Regions from separate parts of the Dethiobacter alkaliphilus AHT 1 genome, predicted to be linked through region 1. Evidence: a T-box and tRNA genes for the amino acid it is inferred to sense, from the RefSeq annotation. Region 1 holds a T-box; the other holds one or more tRNA genes.
What was found. The T-box of region 1 lies ahead of serS (serine--tRNA ligase). A T-box ahead of a tRNA ligase gene usually reads a tRNA of that ligase, here a tRNA-Ser.
Positions count from the first base shown of each region.

Region 2: it has a tRNA-Ser gene. The T-box ahead of serS (serine--tRNA ligase) is inferred to sense a tRNA for this amino acid. The anticodon was not compared.

Region 1 is NZ_ACJM01000022.1:207-5,291, forward strand. It holds gene argS (arginine--tRNA ligase) at 1-1,514, shown strand, start outside; gene DEALDRAFT_RS14320 (TMEM165/GDT1 family protein) at 1,622-2,182, opposite strand; T-box leader at 2,289-2,489, shown strand; gene serS (serine--tRNA ligase) at 2,538-3,818, shown strand; gene DEALDRAFT_RS14330 (mechanosensitive ion channel family protein) at 3,837-4,973, shown strand.
Region 2 is NZ_ACJM01000015.1:3,561-21,262, reverse strand. It holds gene DEALDRAFT_RS16570 (DUF2508 family protein) at 1-119, opposite strand, end outside; gene recR (recombination mediator RecR) at 491-1,087, opposite strand; gene DEALDRAFT_RS12545 (YbaB/EbfC family nucleoid-associated protein) at 1,109-1,429, opposite strand; gene dnaX (DNA polymerase III subunit gamma/tau) at 1,444-3,021, opposite strand; gene ablB (putative beta-lysine N-acetyltransferase) at 3,083-3,946, opposite strand; gene kamA (lysine 2,3-aminomutase) at 3,930-5,201, opposite strand; RNA gene ffs (signal recognition particle sRNA large type) at 5,575-5,838, opposite strand; tRNA gene DEALDRAFT_RS12525 (tRNA-Ser) at 5,861-5,951, opposite strand; gene DEALDRAFT_RS17585 (hypothetical protein) at 6,068-6,217, opposite strand; partial or broken gene DEALDRAFT_RS17580 (peptide-methionine (S)-S-oxide reductase MsrA) at 6,275-6,631, opposite strand; gene pckA (phosphoenolpyruvate carboxykinase (ATP)) at 6,845-8,425, opposite strand; gene DEALDRAFT_RS12510 (ammonia-forming cytochrome c nitrite reductase subunit c552) at 8,792-9,838, shown strand; gene DEALDRAFT_RS12505 (acyl-CoA dehydrogenase) at 9,881-11,578, opposite strand; partial or broken gene DEALDRAFT_RS12500 (arsenate reductase family protein) at 11,741-12,040, opposite strand; gene DEALDRAFT_RS12495 (YwbE family protein) at 12,160-12,366, opposite strand; gene DEALDRAFT_RS12490 (YajQ family cyclic di-GMP-binding protein) at 12,477-12,968, opposite strand; gene DEALDRAFT_RS12485 (ABC transporter substrate-binding protein) at 13,043-14,062, opposite strand; gene DEALDRAFT_RS12480 (hypothetical protein) at 14,157-14,456, opposite strand; gene DEALDRAFT_RS12475 (FMN-binding protein) at 14,586-15,839, opposite strand; gene DEALDRAFT_RS12470 (response regulator) at 15,996-16,634, opposite strand; gene DEALDRAFT_RS12465 (sensor histidine kinase) at 16,618-17,702, opposite strand, start outside.

The sequences.
Region 1 (5,085 bases):
CGGAAAAACTGCCGGCAAGTGAGTTGTTTGACCGGGTGGAAGCACGCGGCCCTTATATTAATTTTTTCTGTGACCGAAAAATGCTGGCCCAGCTTACCCTGGATGAAGTGCAGACAGAGAGGGAAAAATTCGGCCAACGCAAGTCCGGCAGCGGCCAGACCGTAGTCATTGACTTTTCCGCACCTAATATTGCCAAACCCTTTGGAGTGGGCCATCTGCGCTCCACTGTTATTGGCAACTCTCTGTACCGCATCCATGAAGCATTGGGATATAAAAGTGTGGGAATTAACCACCTGGGTGACTGGGGCACGCAGTTTGGAAAGCTGATTGTGGCCTATCTTAAATGGGGTGACGATACCCGCCTGGAGGAGGATCCCATCACCTATCTTTATGAGCTTTATGTCCGTTTTCACCGGGAAGCGGAAGAAAAACCGGCTCTGGATGAAGAAGCCCGCGCCTGGTTTAAAAAGCTGGAAGACGGCGATGAACAGGCGCGTCAGCTATGGCAGCGGTTTCGCGACCTGAGCCTGGCGGAATTCAAGAGGATCTACAACATCCTTGGTGTTCATTTTGATTCCTATCAGGGCGAGAGTTACTATAACGAAATGCTGGATGACACGGTCCGGGAAGTGGAAACAAAAGGCCTGACGGAAGTCTCTGAAGGTGCCTTAATAGTTAACCTGGAAGACAGCAACATGCCACCCTGTCTGTTGCGCAAGCAGGATGGCGCCACCCTGTATGCCACCAGGGATTTGTGTGCCGCAATTTATCGGCACCAGATGCATGACTTCTCCAAAATGCTGTATGTGGTGGGTGCTGATCAAGCCCTGCATTTTCAGCAGGTTTTTGCCGTTTTAAAAAAGCTGGGCTATGAATGGGCCGAAAACTGTACTCATGTACCCTTTGGCCTGATTCGCTTTAAAGAAGGTAAGATGTCCACCCGTCAGGGTACACTGATCTTTTTGGAGGATGTATTAAACCGGGCCACCGAGCTGGCGCACCAGATTATTCAGGAAAAGAACCCCCAATTGGAAAACAAGTATGAAGTGGCTAAAAAGGTGGGGATAGGTGCGGTTATATTTGGCGACTTAAGTAACGACCGGGTAAAAAACATAGAGTTTGACTGGGACAAGGTGTTGGATTTTTCCGGAGAAACAGCTCCCTACATCCAATACTCCCACGCCCGCATCTGCAGTATCCTGCGCAAAGCGGCAGCGTGGCCTGCTCCTTTTGATGCCACCCTGCTGGTTTCCGACGAAGAACAGCTGGTGTTGGGGACCATCGCCCGCTTCTCCGATGCCATTGCCCGGGCTGCAGATACTTTAAAGCCATCGGTTTTGGCCCGTTATCTGCTGGATTTAGCCGCCGCCTTTAACCGTTTTTATCATCAGTGTCCTGTTCTAAATGCGGAAGATGATATCCGCAATGCCCGGCTGGCTTTAATTGATGCCGTGCGTCAGGTCCTGGTAAACGGCCTGTATCTGTTGGGGATTGAAGCACCGGAAGAAATGTAGCACATACAATTAATAAGAACTCCTGTCAAAAGAGGCAGGAGTTCTTTGTTTTAAATTTTAACGCAGTTTGCTAAGCTGCTAAGGTAGCTTCAACAAGCGTATTTTTCTTAAAATATTGCACTATACAGCATGGCGGCGCCAAAGAAGAAGAATAAAGCAGCGCTGACAATTTTTATTGTCCGGCCCGGCAGCCGGGTGAGGTAGCGGGACCCCAGATACGCCGCCGCCCCGTGGTTAACAAACTGAGCTGCCATAGCTCCCAGGAATACGGGAATGGGCGTTCCGTAAGCAGCGGTCAGAGCAATTACCGTTAATTGTGTTTTATCACCCAACTCTGCCAGAAAAATCATGGCAAATGTCTGGGTAGCCACCCCATGCCGGGGCTCCTCCACTTCTCCGTCGGGAGTTTCCTGTCTGAACACCATCCAGGTTCCCACGGCAAAAAAGAACAGGGCGCTGGCAATCAGGATGGTGGTTTCCGGCAGAAGATCAGCCATAAAATCCCCCAAAGCTGCCGCCAGGGCGGTAAGGGCCGCCAAAGCCCCCAAGGCGCCGGCTACCACCTGCCGAGGCGGGAAACGGGTGGAAAGGGTCAGTGTAACCAACTGCGATTTATCACCCAGCTCGGCCAATAATATTGCCAAAAAAGTAACAAAGAAAGCAATCATTATATTTTCACCCCGTCTAAAATGCTGGATTTTATTATAACACAAAGAATTCTTCCTAACTTGCATTTTTCCAAAAACGCGGGTATACTATTAATACATCATATGGAAATAGCCGATGAAAGGTAAAAGTAGCCTGACTGCATGTTTTCAGAGAACCGGTGGTTGGTGCAAACCGGGAACACGGCAGGTGAATTCCGACCTGGAGGTGGGCGGGGATTAACCCGTCCCGTGGTGCATGTTGCGCACATTGAGGGGGCCAATATTTTTGGTCAACCAGGGTGGTACCGCGAGAAAACTCGTCCCTGCAGGGAGGAGTTATTTTTGTGTTTGTCACGAAACATAAAGGAGGTAAAAAATGCTGGATTTAAAGTTTGTCCGGGATAATCTGGATGTGGTCCGAAAAGCCCTTGATGATAAGGGAGAGGAAGCGGCCATCGATCAATTTGCTGAAGTGGATGAAAAACGCCGCAGTCTTTTGCATGAAGTGGAGCAGTTAAAGCAGAAGCGAAATAAGGTCTCGGAGCAGGTAGCACAGATGAAGCGCTCCGGTGAAGATGCTTCCGGTGTCATTGAAGAAATGCGTGCCGTATCGCAAAAAATTAAAGAAATGGATAACGATGTGCGCAATGTGGATGATGAACTGCAGCAGATTCTGCTTACCCTGCCTAATATTCCCCACAAAGATGTGCCGGTGGGCCAGACGGAGGAGGAAAACGTGGCGGTGCGCCATTTTGGCGAACCAACCACTTTTGATTTTGAAGCAAAGCCCCACTGGGATATCGCAGCCAACCTGGATATTATAGATTTTGAACGGGCCGGTAAAGTGACCGGTACCCGCTTTGCATTCTACAAAGGCCAGGGAGCACAACTGGAGCGGGCATTAATTAACTTCATGCTTGATCTTCACATCACAGAGCATGGCTATACGGAAATCTTCCCACCGTTTATGGTGCACCGCGAGAGCATGGTGGGCACAGGCCAGCTGCCTAAATTTGAAGAAGATGCCTTCAGGGTAGCCGACACCGATTATTTTTTGATTCCCACCGCCGAAGTGCCGGTGACCAACCTGCATCGGGAAGAGATTTTTACAGAAGAAGACCTGCCCAAACACTACGTGGCCTATAGCGCGTGTTTTCGCGCAGAGGCAGGGGCCCATGGCCGCGATACCCGCGGACTGATTCGCCAGCACCAGTTCAACAAGGTGGAACTGGTTAAATTTGCCCGACCTCAAGACTCCATGCAGGAGTTGGAGACTCTCACCGCCAATGCGGAAGAAATATTAAAAAGACTGGGACTGCCCTACCAGACCATGTTAATGTGCACCGCAGATTTGGGCTTTGCGGCGGCAAAAAAATATGATCTGGAGGTTTGGCTGCCTGCCTACAACACCTACAGAGAAATCTCTTCCTGCAGTAACTTCGGCGATTTCCAGGCCCGCCGTGCCGGCATTCGTTTCCGCCCCGCCCAGGGAGGCAAAGCGGAATTTGTGCATACGTTAAACGGTTCCGGTGTTGCCGTGGGCCGCACTGTGGCCGCTATTCTGGAGAACTACCAGCAGGAAGACGGCACCGTTCTGATTCCTGAACCGCTGCGCCCGTATATGCCCGGCCTGAAAAGCGACTACATCGGCAAGTAATCTTACACAGTAACATCTATGCAGCCAGAAGATTTAAACGGGGTGTTTGCAATAGATATAACTGAAGTGTTTGAAATAGAAATAGCCGAAGTTTTTGAAACGGTGGACAGCAGCTTACTGTTAGCCATCGGCATCTTAGCCGGAGGTTTTCTTCTTGGGCTATTGATTGATACGCTGCTATTGGGAAGGATGCTGGCAAAAGCGAAGCAGGATGAAAAAGAAGGCAGGACCTCTTTGCTAAAGGCCTTGAGGGGATTCACAACGTTCTGGTTTACTGCCGCCGGGCTCTATTTTGCTTTGTTGTATGCGCCGCTCCAACAGCAGGTTTCGGAGGCGGCGTCGGGGGCGCTGCAGGTGCTGGTGGCCATTTCCATTACATTATCATTGACTCTGTTTGTCTCCAATGTGGTTACAACGGCCCTGAGTCGCTACACCAGCAGCGTGGAGGGTGTTCTGCCCTCTACCACGCTTTTGTTCAACGTAACCCGTACCGTTATTTTCGTCATTGGTGGTTTGGTGGCTCTAAATACACTGGGAATTTCGGTTGTTCCGATTCTGACCGCGCTTGGTGTGGGCGGGTTGGCTTTGGCCCTGGCCTTACAGGACACGCTCTCTAATCTGTTTGCCGGATTGCAGATTTTGGCGTCACGGCAGATACGTCTGGGAGACTATATACAACTGGAAAGCGGAGAGGAAGGGTATGTTGCCGATCTGACATGGCGCAACACCACCATCCGTGCCATGGCAAACAATATGTTGATAATTCCGAACTCAAAAGTAGCGGCAAACCGTATAACCAATTTTAATCTGCCGAGTAAAGAGATGTCGGTGCTGGTTGAAGTTGGGGTCAATTACGCCAGTGATTTGGAAAAAGTTGAAGAAGTAACTCTTGATGTGGCGCGTCAGACCATACAGGAAGTGGAAGGGGCCCAAAAGGATTTTGATCCGTTAATACTATACCGTTCTTTCGGCGAGTCAAGCATTAACTTTATAGTAATCCTACGGGCTAATGAATTTGTCAAGCAGTTTGCTTTAGTCCATGAATTTGTTAAAAGGCTGCATCAGCGCTACAATCAAGAAAAGATAAACATTCCTTTCCCGATTCGCACTGTGTACCTAAAACAACAGCAGGACAGTCAGATAACAATGAAATAAAAAACAAATAAATCAAATCCAGGGACAGGCCCTTCCATGGGAAACAATAACAAAGCAGTTATCTATAGGCATAGAGCAATCATTGACAAGGTTTTTGCTGTATGTTATACTT
Region 2 (17,702 bases), on a different contig from region 1:
ACCAAATCAAACAAATCCTTCTCCTGTGGAGTTGTGGCAGCGGCCTCCGACATGGAAAGCTTGGACACCACAGTTTCCCAAAACATATAAAGCTGCTTTTGCAATTCCGCCCTTGTCACGGTAATCCCTCCCGAAAGAAATGATTATTTCGTATTAATAAACTATATGATAACCATATCTTTCCTATGCCTATTCATGCTTTTTGATATTCACATCATTTTCCGGCATCAGTATGCGCATTTTTTGGGAAACTATTTATAGGAGGTGTGTAAATAATGCCCGACCTGACATGCAATAGTGACTGCAAGTTTCAAAAGGAGGGTAAATGCACACTGGAGAGGGCCGACTGGGCAAAAAGCAGCGACGGCGCAGAGTGCATGTCCCATTTGTTTGAGAAGGAAGATTCTTGCCGATTCTGATCTTGCCGGAGGGACCTTCTGCCGGCGCACAAAAAAAAGACGGCTGTGCCGTCTTTTTTCTTTATTGTTAACTATACATCCCGGCGCCCTTCCAGAGCACGGGACAATGTGACTTCATCTGCGTATTCCAAATCTCCACCCACCGGCAGGCCATGAGCTATCCGGGTCACCTTCAGCCCCAGCGGTTTTAGAACTCTGGCCACATACAAGGCAGTGGCCTCTCCCTCCACATTGGGGTTTGTGGCCAAAATAACCTCACGTGCCCGGCCTTTTTTGATGCGCTCCAACAACTCACGCATGCGCAGCTGCTCCGGGCCGATGCCGTCCATGGGAGAAATGGCTCCTCCCAGTACATGGTACAGCCCTTTATACTCCCGGGTTCGTTCCATGGCCAGCACGTCACGGGAATCCTGAACAACGCAAATAACCGTGTTGTCACGCCGCTTATCCCGACAAACAGTACAGGTTTCATCATCACTGAAATTTCCGCAAATCCGACAGTACCGCGTCTTGTCCCGGGCATCCACCATAGAACGGGCAATGGCCACCACCTGGTCCCTGGGCAGGGAAAGGAGGAATAAGGCAAACCGCTGGGCCGTTTTGGGCCCCACTCCAGGTAGTTTCTGCAAGGACTCTATTAGCCGGGAAATCGGCTCAGGGTAAATCACAAACGTTCCCTCGCCTGCACTTTAAAATAACCCTGGGGGCAAATTCATGCCACCGGTTAGCTTCTTCATTTCCGATGCGCTCAACTCATCCATTTTACGCAGGCCCTCGTTTACCGCAGCCAAAATCATGTCCTGCAGCATCTCCACATCTTCAGGATCAACGGCTTCCGGGTCAATGGTCAGACTAACCATTTCTTTTTTGCCATTTACCTCCACACGAACCATGCCGCCGCCACTGGTGGCTTCAACCACCTTTTCCTGAATCTCTTCCTGCATCTTGGCCATTTGCTTTTGCATCTTCTGAACCTGTTTCATCATATTGCCCATGTTACCACCATACATTGCTTTTTGCCTCCTTATGTGCCGGACTCATCAATGACCCGTCCGCCAAAAATTTCCACCGCTGAACTTATCAGTTCGGCAGGGTCTTTTTCCTCAGGTTGCTGCTGCTGCAGTGAGCCGTTTTTTCCCACCACACAACGGATGGCCGGCTCCACAGCAAAAACTTTTTTCAGTACCTTTTGCAAAGACCGGCGGTTCTCCGCACTCTCCATCATTTCACAATGAAACGGTCCGGAAAACTGCAGCTCCAGCACTTTTTCATCGCAGGAAGACACCTCTCCCGACAATAATAGCGCATGTGTTTTCACGCTTTCCTTGCGCACCAGCTCCAAAACCCGGGGCCACAACCTGGGAAGGTTCTCAATGGATGCCGTTTCCCCTGCGGGCTCTGCCGCCCGTTTTTGCTCCGGAAAAGAATTCTGGGCTGGGGTTTCTTTAACCACAGGGGTATTATCCGGCTTAACATCTGCCGGCTTGGATACAGGAAGCTCCTGCTGCCGGTCTTCTGCCTGCGGCGCCATAATACGAAAGATGGCCAACTCCCACAGCAGGCGGGGGCGCGAAGCCCAGCGCACCTCGTTTAACAGCCCGTGTAATTCGGAAAGGATATGGCCGATGGTGCCCATACCCAACTGCCGGGCCTGTTTATGTAACCGGCCCGCCCAGTCCGGCGCAATACCCAGAGCCACCGCATCATCACCACAGGTCAGAGCCACCATCAGATCCCGATAGTAACTGATGGCCTGCCGGGTAAAATGGTGTAAATCCTTACCGCCGGCGGCCACTTCCTGCAAAAGAAGCAGCGCCGCCGCCAAATCACGGCGCAGCAGAGAATCTGTAAACCGGTAATACACATCTCGGCCCACGGCACCCAGGACAGCCAAGACATCTTCATCGCTAATATTACCTTCGCTATAAGCCATAATTTGTTCCAAGAGGGACAAAGCATCCCGAAGTCCGCCCGCCGCCTCTTCCGCTATGAGATAAAGTGCATCATCCTGGATTGAACGTCCACTGTCGTCAACCACACTACGCAGCCTTTCGGCAATATCGGTCATGCCGATTAAGTGAAAATCCAGCCGCTGGCAACGGGAAATGATGGTGGCCGGCAACTTATGAGGTTCAGTGGTAGCCAGCACAAACAGAACCCGTCCCGGCGGTTCTTCCAAAGTCTTCAAAAGCGCATTAAATGCTTCCTGAGTCAGCATATGCACTTCGTCAACAATATACACCTTATGGCGGACTTCCACCGGTGAATAACGAGCCTTTTCCCGCAGCTCCCGTATCTCATCGATGCCGCGGTTGGAAGCGGCATCAATTTCCTGCACGTCCATCACCCGCCCGGCCTGAATGCCCCGGCAGGCCGCACATTCATTACACGGTTCACGGGACGGACCTTTTTCACAGTTTATGGCTTTGGCTAGGATTTTAGCCGCACTGGTTTTCCCTGTTCCACGGGGGCCGCAGAAGAGGTACGCATGTGCCAGCCTATCCTGCTCCAAAGCATTTTGCAGTGTTCTGGCCACATGCTGCTGCCCCACCATATCGGCAAAAAACTGCGGCCGCCACTGTCGGTATAGCGCCTGATACATTTTAACCACCCGTATCCTTTTTTATCTATTTCCCTAATTCAGCGTCGGCGCATAAAATCCTTTAGCCTGAAATGAATTTTTGCCAAATATTCATATCCTCGTAGCCGCCGCAAATACGGCAATTATTAACCAGCCGTCCGTAGTACTCATACCCGGCGGCGGAGAGAACAATATTTATGCCGGGCAGAAGCGCCCGGGACAAGCTGTAGAGGCAGGAAAGACCCAACTCTTTTCCCACATCTTCCAGCTGCACCACCAGGTCTGCCAAAAGGCCCTGGCCGCGATAGGCCGGATCCACCGCACAATCGGTGACCTCCGCATTGCGCATTTCACGGTCTGTATCCAGGGATGCGGCACCGCATAAAGTGTCGCCGTCTGTGGCCAGCCAGAATACCGTCCCTGACTGCATGGCATCCTGGACAAAGCCCGGATCCGACAACGGTGTGGGATATGAGTCCCCAAAAACCGAGTAATACAGCCTGGCCAGCGACATACTGTCTGCCGCCGTTGCCCGGCGAAAAGAAAACTTTGGATTTATTTTGCCGCCGGCCTTCTCTTTGGCCAGCGCCATACTTATAATTTTATCGGCTTTCTCGCTGTCGCGGGGCTTTTTTCGTGTAGAATCAAGATATGCGGACATACAGTACGCATCCACTCCATTAAAGAAGCCGGGAATTTTCCCTTCTTCCACAAAGGCATCCTTAAACGCAGGCCGCTCCTCATTACGAATATAAGCTATGGCCTTGCCGTAACCTAAAGACTTGGCACCTTTTAGCAAAGCTTCTGCGGACAGCCGGGTGCTTCCGTCGTGTGACATTAACTTCATTCTGCTATTGTATGGATCGGCAAGAAGTACGCTGCGGTACCCTTCACCGTCCCGCCGGATGGTATAAGGACTCCGCCGTTGATCATGATTTTTTAGCATCACCGTTTCTCCTTTTTTCTCTGATATTACCCCTGGGAACCAAACTCACTTTCCGCTCGGCAAACAGCTTGGCCAGACCCACCTTGTCTGCACCGGGCAGCAGGCGGCTGCAGTTCTCACAATGCATGCAGGGGCTGCTTTTCTCCTTAGGCTCGGTATAAGCAGCAATTACACCTTCATAATTGCGCAAAATAACTTTTTCATCGGACATGGAAATCATATACTGCGGACTGACAGGAATTTTACCGCCGCCACCGGGCGCATCCACCACAAAGGTGGGCACAGCCAAGCCGGAAGTATGGCCCCGCAGGTGTTCAATAATCTCAATACCTTTGGCCACCGATGTTCTAAAGTGCTCCAAACCGGGGGACAAATCGCACTGATACAGATAATAGGGACGAATCCGGTTCATCAAAAGCCGCTGGGCCAACACTTTATAAAGGTAAGGACAGTCATTAATACCCCGCAGCAGTACCGACTGGTTCCCCAGCGGTATACCGGCATCGGCCAGCATGGACACCGCTTTCTTGGCCTCATCTGTTAATTCTGTGGGATGATTGAAATGGGTATTAATAAACAATGGATGGTGTTTTTTCAGGACATTACAAAGCTCGGGGGTCACCCGCTGCGGCAGCACCACCGGCGTTCTGGTCCCGATGCGGATAATCTCCACATGCTCAATGGCCCGCAGTTTCCCTAAAATATCATCCAGATAATCATCAGAAATCAACAGGGCATCGCCGCCGGAAATCAGCACATCCCGGATTCCCGGGGTATTGCGGATATAATCCAGCGCCTTGTCCACGTCGCTGCGGGGCAGGGCCTGATCATTTGTGCCGGCCATGCGCCGTCGCGTGCAGTGGCGGCAGTACATGGAGCACTGGTCGGTTATTAAAAGCAGCACCCGGTCAGGATACCGGTGGGTCAGGCCCGGAGCCGGTGAATCCACATCCTCAAACAAGGGATCCTCCGCCTCACACTCACCACTTTCCAGTTCGGTGGCGGTGGGAATAGCCTGCAGGCGTATAGGACAGTTGGAATCTTCCGGATTCATCAACATGGCGTAGTAGGGCGTAATAGCCATCCGCAATGTATCCAGGCAACTGGCCACCCCTCTTTCTTCAGCCTCGGTCAGAGCTACCACCTGGCGCAGTTCTTCAACGGTGGTTAGCCTGTTTTTTAGTTGCCACCGCCAATCCCGCCACTGTTCTTCAGTTACATCCTTAAATAAAGGTACCTCTTTATAATTTCTCATGGTTCCCTCCTCTGGGTATGGGCAAAAAAAACGCTTAAAAATTTTGGAGTATTTCCCCAAAAGCTTTAAGCTTTCTTCCAGCCCTGATTTTTTCTCTGCCATTTATTGTATCATTTCCACAGAGCTGAAGCAAATGGGGTTATACTCGCTACTGCAATCTTCATAGTGCACACCCGGCTACCATGGCCGTTATGCATATATCATCCCCAAATCCTACGAATAACAACAATAGATGGACAAAAACACCCCAAGCCAATTTATTACCTGTTGTAGTAAATGTGGACAGATAAACCTGCCTGTCCTCGCAGAGGGTCCCTCTGTCCACACAAAAAATCCCACTCGTGTGAGTGGGATTTTTAATCCAAAATTCTGGCCGCGCACCTGCCTTTGACTCTTTCTCCCAGGCGTTACCCCGGCAGTTAGCTCAGACCAGGCTATCCCGTGGCACCCGCAAGGACTTGCTTACCGCTGCTTCCTTCCGGACCTGACGGGGTTCACAAGCTTACGCCGCACAGGACCCGGTCGTCGACACCACTTACCTGGGTCAGACCCCAAGATCCAGAGCCGGGGGCAGGAATTCAACCCTGCTATAGCGGGTTGCAGGTACAGGGCACCGCTACCTCCCCGTCTAGCACGGCCAAACTTTTTTATAATAAAAATGGCGGAGAGAGAGGGATTCGAACCCTCGAGACGCGTGAACGTCTACCCGCTTTCCAGGCGAGCGCCTTCGACCAACTCAGCCATCTCTCCGTACAAACATAATAACGTATTTAATTGGTCGGGAACATTGTCTCGACAATAATATATTCTACTACTCTTTGAATCTTTTTTCAAGTGCTTATTGTTGCCAATTTTGCGCAAACCATTCAACCCAGCTTTGCCACATGCTTCAGCAAGGCTTGCCGGCCCTCATCTGTCAGGCCAAATCTGTCTATTTCGGCCTCAAGCATCTCCATTGTCCCGTATCCCGCCACATAGCCATTGATTCTGGCAGCCACCGAGGAGCGCACAAACATTTCAAAGTCTTTGTAACATGCCCGCAGCTCGTTTGTCAATTGCGCAAATTGTTGCAGATAATACTTTTGATGGTAATCTTCTGCAGCATAAAACTCTCTTGCCGCCACAACCGTGGTATAAAGCTTACCGTTTTTTGCTTCCCTGGCAGTCAGAGTTTTCCGGGCCAGCGCTGCCTGCTCTTCATTATGAAAAAAAACAATTGAAGTATACTGAACGGGTCGGGCTAAGGCCGGATTATGGCTTTCCCAAAATATATCAAGGAGCTGGGCATAGGTAATCTGTCGAGGATCATATTCCAATTGAATGGTTTCGGTATGGTCACCAAGATTATGATAGCTGGGGTTTTTCTTGCTGCCTCCTGCGTACCCCACACATGTCCGGAAGACACCTGTTAAGAGCCCGAACCGGGCATCAGGGCCCCAGAATCATCCCAACGCAAATGTAGCAGTTTCCAGTGCACCGGGAACATCGGCGTCCAACGGCAACCGGCCTGCATTACACTTACCGCTCATGTAAAACACCTTCCTTTTAAAAGATATGTTTAGCATACCCCACAAAGGAAAAAAAGAAATTTACAGATTGTTAATAAGAAGAAAAATGCCGGCGATGGCCGGCATTTTCAGCTGCTATTTTGTTTTGGGCCCGGCGCTTCGCACCTCTTTGGACACATCTGTAAACTTGGTAAAATTGTCAGCAAAGCGGGCGGCCAAATCAGCGGCCCTGGCATCATATTCTTCCTTATTTTCCCATGCTTCCCGTGGCTGCAGCAAGCGGTCAGGAACGCCCTCCACAGTTTCCGGCACCAAAATATTGAATACTTCATCGGCAGTAAACCCGCTTTCTTCAATACTGCCGTTTAAGATGGCTGTAATAATGGCCCGTGTGTAATCCAAATCAATCCTTCTGCCCACTCCGTACGGCCCGCCGCACCAGCCGGTGTTAACCAGATATACTCTGGCATTGTGGGACTCCACCTTTTCACCCAGCATTTCAGCATACACACCGGGGGACAGCGGCAAAAACGGTGCGCCGAAACAGGCGGAAAATGTGGCTTCCGGTTCGGTTACGCCTCGCTCTGTACCGGCCAGTTTTGAAGTATAGCCGGACAGAAAATGGTACATGGCCTGCTCCTTGGTCAGCCTGGCCACCGGAGGCAGCACACCGAAAGCATCGGCGGTAAGAAAAACAATTACATTGGGGTGCCCTGCAATACCGGGAACCACCGCCCCGGGAATATGCTCTATGGGGTAAGCGGCCCGGGTGTTTTCCGTAATACTGGAATCGGCGTAGTCCGCCACTCTGGTTTCCGGATGCAGCGCCACATTCTCCAGTACAGAACCAAACTTAATGGCTCCCCAAATCTGCGGCTCCTTTTCTTCCTTTAAATCAATGCACTTGGCATAACAACCGCCTTCAAAATTAAAAATCCCGCGATCGGACCAGCCGTGCTCGTCGTCACCCACCAGAAAACGCTCCGGATCCGCCGACAGTGTGGTCTTGCCTGTACCGGAGAGGCCAAAAAAGAGAGCCACATCTTCGTCTTTACCCACATTTGCCGAACAATGCATGGGTAAAACTCCCTGGCTGGGCAAAAGGCAGTTCAGCACAGAAAATACCGATTTCTTCATCTCACCGGCATATTCGGTCCCGCCAATGAGCACCACCCGCTTTTCAAACGAGATGATAATAAATGCTTCTGAGTTGGTGCCGTGTACTTCCGGATCGGCTTTTAACTCCGGGATATCAATCACGGTAAACTGAGGGCAATGTTTTGCCAACTCTTCATTGGTAGGGCAGATAAACAGCTGCTGCGCAAAAAGATTATGCCAGGCATACTGGTTAATTACCCGAATGGGAACGCGGTATTTATCATCGGCGCCGGCAAAGCCGTCAAATACGTACATGTCATGCTCACGCACATAATCCATCACCATGGCATAGATGCGCTGAAAATATTCGGGAGCCAGCTTTTTATTATTATTCCAGTCGATTTGAGAACGGATGGACGGTTCATCCACAATGAATTTATCCTTGGGTGAACGTCCTGTGTACTCTCCGGTCAGGGCTCTTAGCGCCCCCGTTGATGTAAGAACACCTTCTTCGCCGGCCAGTGCCGCATCCACCAACTGCATTACCGACAGATTTCTCTGCGCCCGTTTCGGCTCGATGAGATTATTATCTCCATCCACCTGCGCATTTGCTTTCATTTTGTTTAATCCCCCTCTAACAACAAAAAACTTCCTTAATAGTTTTGGAAGAAAGTTAAGTGTATGTAACTGTAGACCAACAAAGATATTTTAACATACCTTCACCCTGTAAGGAACTCCATTTTTACGAAAAAGTCAGGAATTTTCCGATTTTTATAATAGGACTAACGATTTATTTTTAAACAATGTAGCAAGTTTTTGTCGAAATCAAGAAGGGGTTTTACAAATATGTGTCGAAATTCGCATCTAATGACATATGTACCCCGACAGCCAGGACATATGAACATTGCAGCAAGGGAGGTTTGTCCGATAAGTAAATTGTGGCTGGTATTAGTAACTTCTATGAATTAGGGGGTAAGACAAAAAATGAAAAAGCATTGGTTATTGGTAGTCATTCTGGCCTTTGCCCTGTCAGTAGCCGTTATAGGCTGTGGCGAAAACGGCAATAACAACGACAACAACAATGGTGACGTAAACGGCAATGGCAACGGCGCTGCAGTGGAAGGATTGCTGGAAGCAACCAACGCCATCACCGCAGAGTGGAGAGAATCGGGTAAGCAGTTTGCCATGGCCGGAGTTGCCGACAGGCCCGGCGCTGTCTGCGCATCCTGTCATGACGGCTTTGGCTTTGCCAACAAAAACGGAATCAACTTCGCTGACCAGTGGAACCCGGGCGGAGCCGATGAAGATATGGACATGTTCCCCGAACATATCACCGGCCTTACCTGTGAAGCTTGCCATGCCGGCGCAGGCCTGGATTACATGGAAAGCGGCACAGTAGAGCTGCCCTACGGCACCGTTGACAACGCCGGCACAGGCGCGGCCTGCATGTTCTGCCACAGCGGCAGAAGAGACACTCCGGCAGCTTTTGCCGAATACGAAGCAGGTGAAGCAACAGGCTTTACCTATCCGCACTACGGCCCCGCCGCAGTATTTACCGGCATGGGCGGCATGGAATATCCCGACATGGATTATGCCTCCACCGGCGCACACGCCAACCTGGCCGACAGCTGCGTGGCCTGTCATATGCCCGAAACAGCTGACGGCTACAAAGCACATAACTTCACCATGGATCTAGCATACATCGACCAGACCTGCGGCAGCTGCCACAGCGGCCTGGAAGATTACAACTACAACGGCTATCTTGATGAGATTCAGGGCATGATGGATACCCTGCAAGAAGCAATCTTTGAAGCAACAGGTGCTACAGGCCTGTCCTCCGCCAGAGGCCAGCTGGTCTTTGAAACCGACGGTGAGCCCCTGGGTGTTGAAGACGTTGACCTGGCAGCTTTCGTAGCAGCCTACACCTGGTATGAAATCAACTATGAAGGCAGCATGGGTATTCACAACCCGGCCTACGCCAAGTCTTTGATCGAAAACTCTTACTACAGACTGACTGGCGAAGAAATGTAAAACAAAAAATATCCTGGCCCACACGGGTCAGGATTTTTTTTGTTATGGATTCATTTCATAGACATCTTTTAGAGCATAAACATGGTTTTGCCAGACCTGATGATATCTGCTCTCATCTGTTTTGGGTTTGTGGATCATCTGCAGCAAATAATCCATCTGCTTCTGGTTGGTTGCCGGCTTGCCGTAAAGCTGCAGCGCAAATTTAGCAAAATCCCGCACCATGAAATCAAAAATCTGATCCACCAGCTCATCTTGCAGCTCATAGATGTTGGCATTTTCCAAAATGAGCTGGCCGTAAACCACCAGAGTAAAGATCTCACCCAGCGCCAGAAGAAAATCTGTATCGCGGCTTTGTTTATCATCGGGGGTGGCGGCCATCAGCATCTCTTTAAATATAGCAATCTGTTCTCTGAAAAGACGCACATTTGCCACATCACGGCTCTCATAAGCCGCTTTGTAATCATGGAACCGGATCTTACTCAAGCCGCTGGCCGGGCCCTGATTAAACAAAAATTCATCGTGCTTAGGCTGATCCTGCCGGGCAAGATCCGGATATTCCTGTGGGTTAAAGAAGTAATTGCGCATAAACTTGACAATCAGGGCGATATTGACATGAACCGTTCCTTCAAGTTTGGGCATGGCGCGAATGTCTCTGGCGGCCATCTCAAAATATGTATCCCGCTCAAACCCCTTGGCGGCAATCACATCCCATAACAGATTTATGACCTCTTCGCCCTGGGTGGTTACCTTCATCTTCACCGTTGGGTTATAAAGCAGGTAGCGCCTGTCCTGCGGTGAGGCGGCCCGCATATAGTCGGCGGTGCGCAAAGCAAACAGCTTCATGGCCACCAGGCGGGTATAGGCATCCACAAACATCTGCTTTACGTGGGGAAAATCGGTGACATACATCCCGTACAGCCGGCGGTTTGCCGCATGATTCAATGCTTCATAGAAAGCATGGGTACAAATGCCCACCGAGGCCCATCCTAAATTATACTTTCCCACATTAACCGTGTTCAGTGCGTCATCCCAGGCATCCTGGCCCCGGGATAAAATATCTTCCTCTCTTACCACATAATCGTTCAGCTTAAAATCTGCCACATACGACTGGGCATTGACCACGTTCTTAACCAGTTCATAGTTTTTATTCTTATAATTGGCCACAAAAAACACATAATCGCCGGTATCACTCATTTTGCCGAAAGTAGACACCATTTCCGCCACATTGCCGTTACCGATATAATATTTCTCCCCGTTGGCCAGATACGTCCCGTCGTCTTGCGGAGTGAGAGACATTTCCGTGGAATAAATATCCGCACCATGGTCCCGCTCAGACAGACCAAAAGCAAACACTTCACCCTTTTTCAAAAGCTCTCCTGCTCTGGCCTTTGCCTGCTCATTGTCACTCATCCAAATGGGTCCCAATCCCAGAATAGACACCTGCCAGGTATACCAGTAATGTAACCCGTAAAAGGCCAGAATCTCATTAAACTCACAATTGCGCCAGGTATCCCAGCGGCAGTCTTCCCCGCCATAGGCAGGCGGTGTCAAAAGCGTGGCAAAAATCTCATTTTCCTTGATAAATTCCAGCAAATCTTCATACCACACCCGCTCCCGGTCATCCTTTTTTAACTGACGCTTTCCCTTATTCTCAAAAAATTCAATGGTCTTCAGCATAATCTGGCGTGAACGTTCATCGGCATATTCCCTGTTGTGTTGTTTGGGATTTAAAAGAATCAAAGTCAAACACCTCCCGTTAAGATTATTTTACCTACGTAAATTTTATGCTCTGCAACAATATTTTGCAACAAAAAAATGAGACTTTTGGGAACAGTTCCCAAAAGTCTCACAAAAAAGGGACGGACCTTTTTTTGCATTCCTGTGCAAAATATTGCATACCTGCTACAGAAGCGCTTCCATCTCCTCAGGCTTAAAGCCCATGGTCAGGCGTTTACCATCGGTTAGTAACGGCCGGTACATTATCCTGGGATTGGCCGAAATCAGCTCTTTTGCCTCTTGTGGAGATACGGCTTCTGCATCCTTGCCCACATCCTTAAAAGCTTTGCTTTTAGGGTTAATTAATTCATTTACCTGTAACCCGGCACGCTTAGCCAACTCCTCCAACTCTTGGGCAGTAGGAGGTTCTTTCAGGATATTGCGGTACGTAAATTCCACATCTTTTTCCGAAAGCCACGCTTTCGCTTTTTGGCAGGTCCTTCAGGCCGGGAAACAATAAAATTCCAACATTCTTATCACTCCTAGCTTTTCTTTACTTAAGTATAGCCCGAGCCGGGTTAAATCTCCTTAAGCAAAAATTGCATTTAGGCTTCATCTTCTGCGAGAATATTTTTAACCCGCCCCACCACGCCGCTGGTCAGGCGGACTTTGATGCCGTGAGGATGGGTTTGTGATTTTGTCAGAATATCTTTAACTGTACCTTTGGTTAACGTACCCGTTGCCTGATGCTGCTTTTGCACCACCTCCACAGCGGCACCGGGCTGAATCTTGCTACGCTGTTTGTTTTCCATTTCATCGCCACTTTCTCAGTTGTGTTAGCTAAATTAAGACACTGAAGCACCTGACTCTCAACTATTTGTTGCAGCAAAGTGGGACAGTTGACCTGTCCCCTTGTCCCATTTTAGCGGTAGTTGGCAAACTGCAGTTCCAGGCCGTAGTCCTGGTCTTTGAGAAAAGCAATTACGGCCTGCAGGTCGTTTCTGCTTTTACCGGAAACGCGGACCTGGTCATCCATAATCTGCGCCTGCACCTTCATTTTTAAACCCTTAATATCTTTGACAATCTTCTTGGCCGTATCAGTTTCAATGCCCTGCTTCAGTCCGATTATCTGGCGGACTGTACCGCCGCTGGCCTCTTCCACCTTACCGTAATCCAGGTTTTTGATGGGCACTTTACGCCGAATCAGCTTGGACTGCAGAATATCAACCACACTTTTCAGGCGAAAATCATCTTCGGCCACCACTTTCAGATTACCGTCCTCCAGGCTTATTTCCGCATTACTTCCCCGGAAATCATAGCGCTGCTGAATCTCTTTATTTGCCTGGTTGATAGCATTATCCACTTCCTGCAAACTAACCTTGGACACAACATCAAAAGACTCGTCTTTTGCCATATTTATCCCTCCCTGTAACCTTTACCCTTAATTATAACCCTTTTTTGCCATTTTACAAACTCTGCTACCAGTTTCTAATTAATTGCATCTTTAACTGAGTCTGCAACCTCTGCCGGCACCCAGCCGGTCCATATTTCTTCAAACTCATTTAAAAACCAGATGGCTGCTTCCTTTTCTGTCGCATCATTTTCCTCCATGTAGGCCAGAGCTTCACTGGTTAGTTCACTACTGGTGGAGTAGTGACTAAAAAACTCCACAGCATCCGGCGCTTCTTGCGGCAAATCTTTCTGCACAGCAATGGTTATACGCTGCGATGGAAACTCTGTCCGGAACCCATCACTCCAGGCTTGCTCATTGTAAGGCTTGTCCTCCAAAAGAGTAAGGTCATACTTACCGGCAACCCAGGTGGGTTCCCAGTAGTAGCCGACCCAGGGCTCCCCCCGCTCAATGGCGGAAATAAGGGCAGTGGCCAGTGCAGTTCCGGAGCTGGGCTGGAAATAGTTGTACGTATCCGACAACCCGTAGCTCTCCATTTTTGTTTGCATTACATCCTCGGCAAACCAGCCGGGAACAGAACCGTAGATTCTTCCTTTAGCCGGATCATCAGGGTCGGCAAACAGAGCCCAGTAATCAGGCAAATCATGAATAGAGCGTAGGTTAGGAGCCAATGGCTCAATTCCTCTTTCTTCATCACCTTCAATTACAAAAGTGGGCACATACAAGCCCTGCCTGTTGTCATCATAGTTTACAGAAACCTGTACTATATCGCCATCAGCCACCAGCTGATTATATTCGTCAAAAACATTGCCTGTCCATATTTCCATGTATACATCCACATCACCATTTGACAACCCAAGCAAAGACAACTGCTCCGAGTTCGACCTGGCATCAGTCTGATACCCGTATCCCTCTTCCAGTATCATGCGCGCAATGGCATTATGCACCCGGATACTGTCCCAGTCTCCTTCTGCAAAAGTTATGCTTTCCTTAGCTTCCTGCGCCGAATCCGGGACACAACCGGCTATAAAAAACACCATCAAAAGCACAACTAAGCTTACTAATAGATATAAACGGTTACTGCTACTACCCAACATAAAAACCTCCCGGCTAAGTTGTTCTCCTCCAGTCCCATTAACTCAGCATGGTATGCGTCCTAATGCATGGAAGCCGGCTGTCCCGGCCGGCTTCTTAATTTTCATTATTGTGTTTTACCGGAAACGGAATTATTTTGGCCTTTTGCTGGGGCTCTGCCTCGCTGTCCCCACAGGAGCCGCAGCCACCACCTCCGCAGCCGGAATCATAACCTGTAAACACTTTGCGCCAGTACACATGCCAACCGTCTTCACCCTGCTCGATGCGGGTTTCCACATCATACTGCGGGCCGCCAGGTTCACTGGCCAGGCGCCCTTCGGTGGTCACCACAATTCCTGCAGCTTTTTGCGCCTTCTCCTCAGTGGCAAAAGAGCTCTTTAATTTGACCCAGCTCAATTAATCACCTCCACAAGTTCCACTTTTGTTTACCATACCATAAAACAGATTGTGGGGCAATCTGCGCTGCCATTTGGTTCATTATAAAAGGGCCCCTTCGTCTGAAGGAGGCCCTTTTACTGTTAGCTGTTAGCGGTACTGGTATACCCCTCTGGCCAGCGCACTTCTCATAGCAGAGTAAACCTTATTTGCTCTAACTGAAGCGCCGCTCCAGTTATCCACATCCTCAATGAAGTCACCGGGATAGTGCAGATCTGCCAATGCAGTCCGGATATCCTGGCCTTCCAGATACTCGATGATCTGCTCATGCTGCTCTGCCACACCATAAAAAGCGTGATCTTCTTCCAGTTCTCTGAAGTCAGTGCCACCGTAGTATAAATAACGGAAGCTCATATCTTCAATTACGTTGTCATTGAGATGGAACTGAACCCCAACCTGAATGTCGCCGCGGTCACCAAATGTGCCTCTGTAGCGGCCGTCTTCAAAGTCGCCTTCCACATCGGCAACTCCGTTACCAGGTGCATACAGGCCTCTGGCCAGCCCGTCCATCATGGCGGAGTATACTTTATTGGCTCTTACGGTAGCTCCGCTGAAACCATCAACATCTTCGATGAAGTCGCCGGGATTGTGCAGGTCTGCAAGGACTGTGCGGATATCCTGGCCCTCCAGATATTCGATGATCTGCTCATGCTGCTCCACGATTGGATACAGTGCATCTCCCTCTTCCATTTCACGGTAGTCGTTTCCACCATGATAAAGATGACGGAAGCTCATATCTTCAATAATGTTGCCGTTCAGGTGGAACTGAACTGCGATTTGCTGGTCGCCACGGTCACCAAACACGCCTCTGTAGCGGCCGTCTTCAAAGTCGCCTTCCAGGTCGGCAACGCCGTTGCCGGGGCTGTAAATACCTCTGTTCAGTGCATCTCTCATGGCAGAGTATACTTTGTTGGCACGCACTGTGGCGCCACTCATGCCGTCCACATCTTCCACAAAATCTCCCGGATTGTGCAGAGCATCAATCTCATCGATATTCTTTCCTTCTAAGTACTCGATGATTTGCTCGTGCTGTTGAACCACTGCATACAAAGCATGATCCTCTTCCAGTTCACGATAGTCCGTACCACCATACTCCAGGTGACGGAAACTCATGTCATAAATAGTGCCGTCTTCATCCAGGTGGAACTGGACAGCTACCTGCTGAACGCCACCGTCTTCAAAAATTCCTCTGTAGCGGTTAAGTACTACATCATCACCGGGCTCTTCTCCGTTGACCTCATTGTTGTTGTCATTGTTGTTTGCGGGTTCACCGCAACCAGCAAGAAGGAGAGACCCTGCCAGCAAAAATACCAATGCCAGCAGCCAAAACTTTTTGAATCTCATTGCTGTACCCCCTTAATAGTTTCCTGAATTCCGCATAATTCTCTATCGGGAAACATGAAATTGCAGAATTCAGTCTTTTTGTGACAAATTTAGCATAGCACGGGGTACGGCGGATTAGTATTCTGACATATGTCCTACTGCCCGGGTCATATGTCCCTACTCCAGATCTGAATTTCTCATCCAATAACTGGCGGCCTCAGTCCTGTTAGATACATTAAGCTTTTGTAAAATATTACTGACATAGTTCCGAACAGTCTTGTCGGAAATCTTCATAATCTCGGCAATTTCTTTGTTGGCTTTGCCCACACTGATCATGTCCAGGATTTGCACTTCTTTGGGCGTTAAATTGTGCTCCTTTTTTGGCTGTTGACTCTTTATATTATCGAAAAGAATCTCTGTGACACTGGGATCCAGCACAGATTGCCCCTTATGCACAGCTTGAATTGTGTTAATTAATTCTTCACTTTCCACATTTTTTAACAAATAACCATCCGCACCGGCTTTAATGGTTTCCGTTACCAGATGGTCGTCTGCATAAGCCGTTAAGATAATAATTTTTACCTGCGGGAACTGTCTTTTAAGGTTTCCACAACCAATAATACCGTCTCCGTCCGGCAATTTAAAGTCTAAGAGAATTACATCGGGAGCTACTTCTGCACATACAGCAACCGCACCGGTTAACGTTTCCGCTTCTCCACACACTTCCATGGTGTCATCAAGCTCCAACAAAAGCCTGAGACCCTGCCGTACCACACTGTGATCATCCACCAACATTACTTTAATGTTCTTTTTCATCTGCGGATACCTCCCAGGGAACTTGCAGCTCCATCATAGTCCCCTTTTTTGTATTCTCAACCTTTAGCGTTCCCTCTGCTTTTTTTGCCCTATGCTCCATTGCTTCCAGACCCATATGCCCGGCATCATTTCCCTTGTCATTTTCAATGCCGATGCCATCATCCACAACCTGAACCAGCAAATAGTCATATTTGGCCTCCAGCACCACTTCGGCACTGGTTGCTTGGGCATGTTTTATTACATTGCTGAGCGCTTCCTGGACAATATAGTAGATTTGAGTGGTTTTTTCCGGAGACAGTTGTCCCAGGGTAAGGAGGGGAACCCTGCATTGCAGGTCTATATTCAGGCTGCTGGACATCTTGAAGCGGTCCGCCAACTGCTGCAGGCTATCTATTAAATCTTCCACTTCAATAACTTCCAGAGACGAGGCAGCCAAAAACTCCCGGGTTTTATCAATGGTGTTGTTTAAGTCCCGCTTAATATCTTGTAATATTTCACCCTGCTTACCCTCAGGCTTGTTGCGGTTTAGATACTCTGCTTTTAGCCCGGCAGCATACAAACCCTGGATAATACCATCATGTATTTCCATCCCCAGCTTCCTTCGCTCTTCATAAGCAATCTTTTTTTTCTGCAGCTGATGCAGCTTTTCTTTTTGTTCCCAGCCAAAGGTTTGCACCAAACGGATCAGCAATATATTGATACCTATGCCAACAGCAGCTTTGGCAATCTGAATAGGAAAGCCGAAGATGCTTAAAAACAAAGTATCGTTAATGATACTGGCGGGAAAAAAAGCCATCTCCCTTACGATGGCGCCGTCAAGAACACTGTATACAAAAAAGATATAGGCAAGACTTTTGTATTTTTTTGCAATGTGGCCCAGCTTGCGCTCTTCCATCCACCCGGCATTAAGGTACAGAGCTATACCTGAAACCAACCCTCCCGGAAAACCCATGAAGTAGCGAAGCCAAACTATATTATAACGGGGATCTATTAGATGGTAATCCCAGCCATGGCGCAGCATGAGCAGCATGAAGAAAGTCAACCAGAAGATAAAAACAACCATAGGAA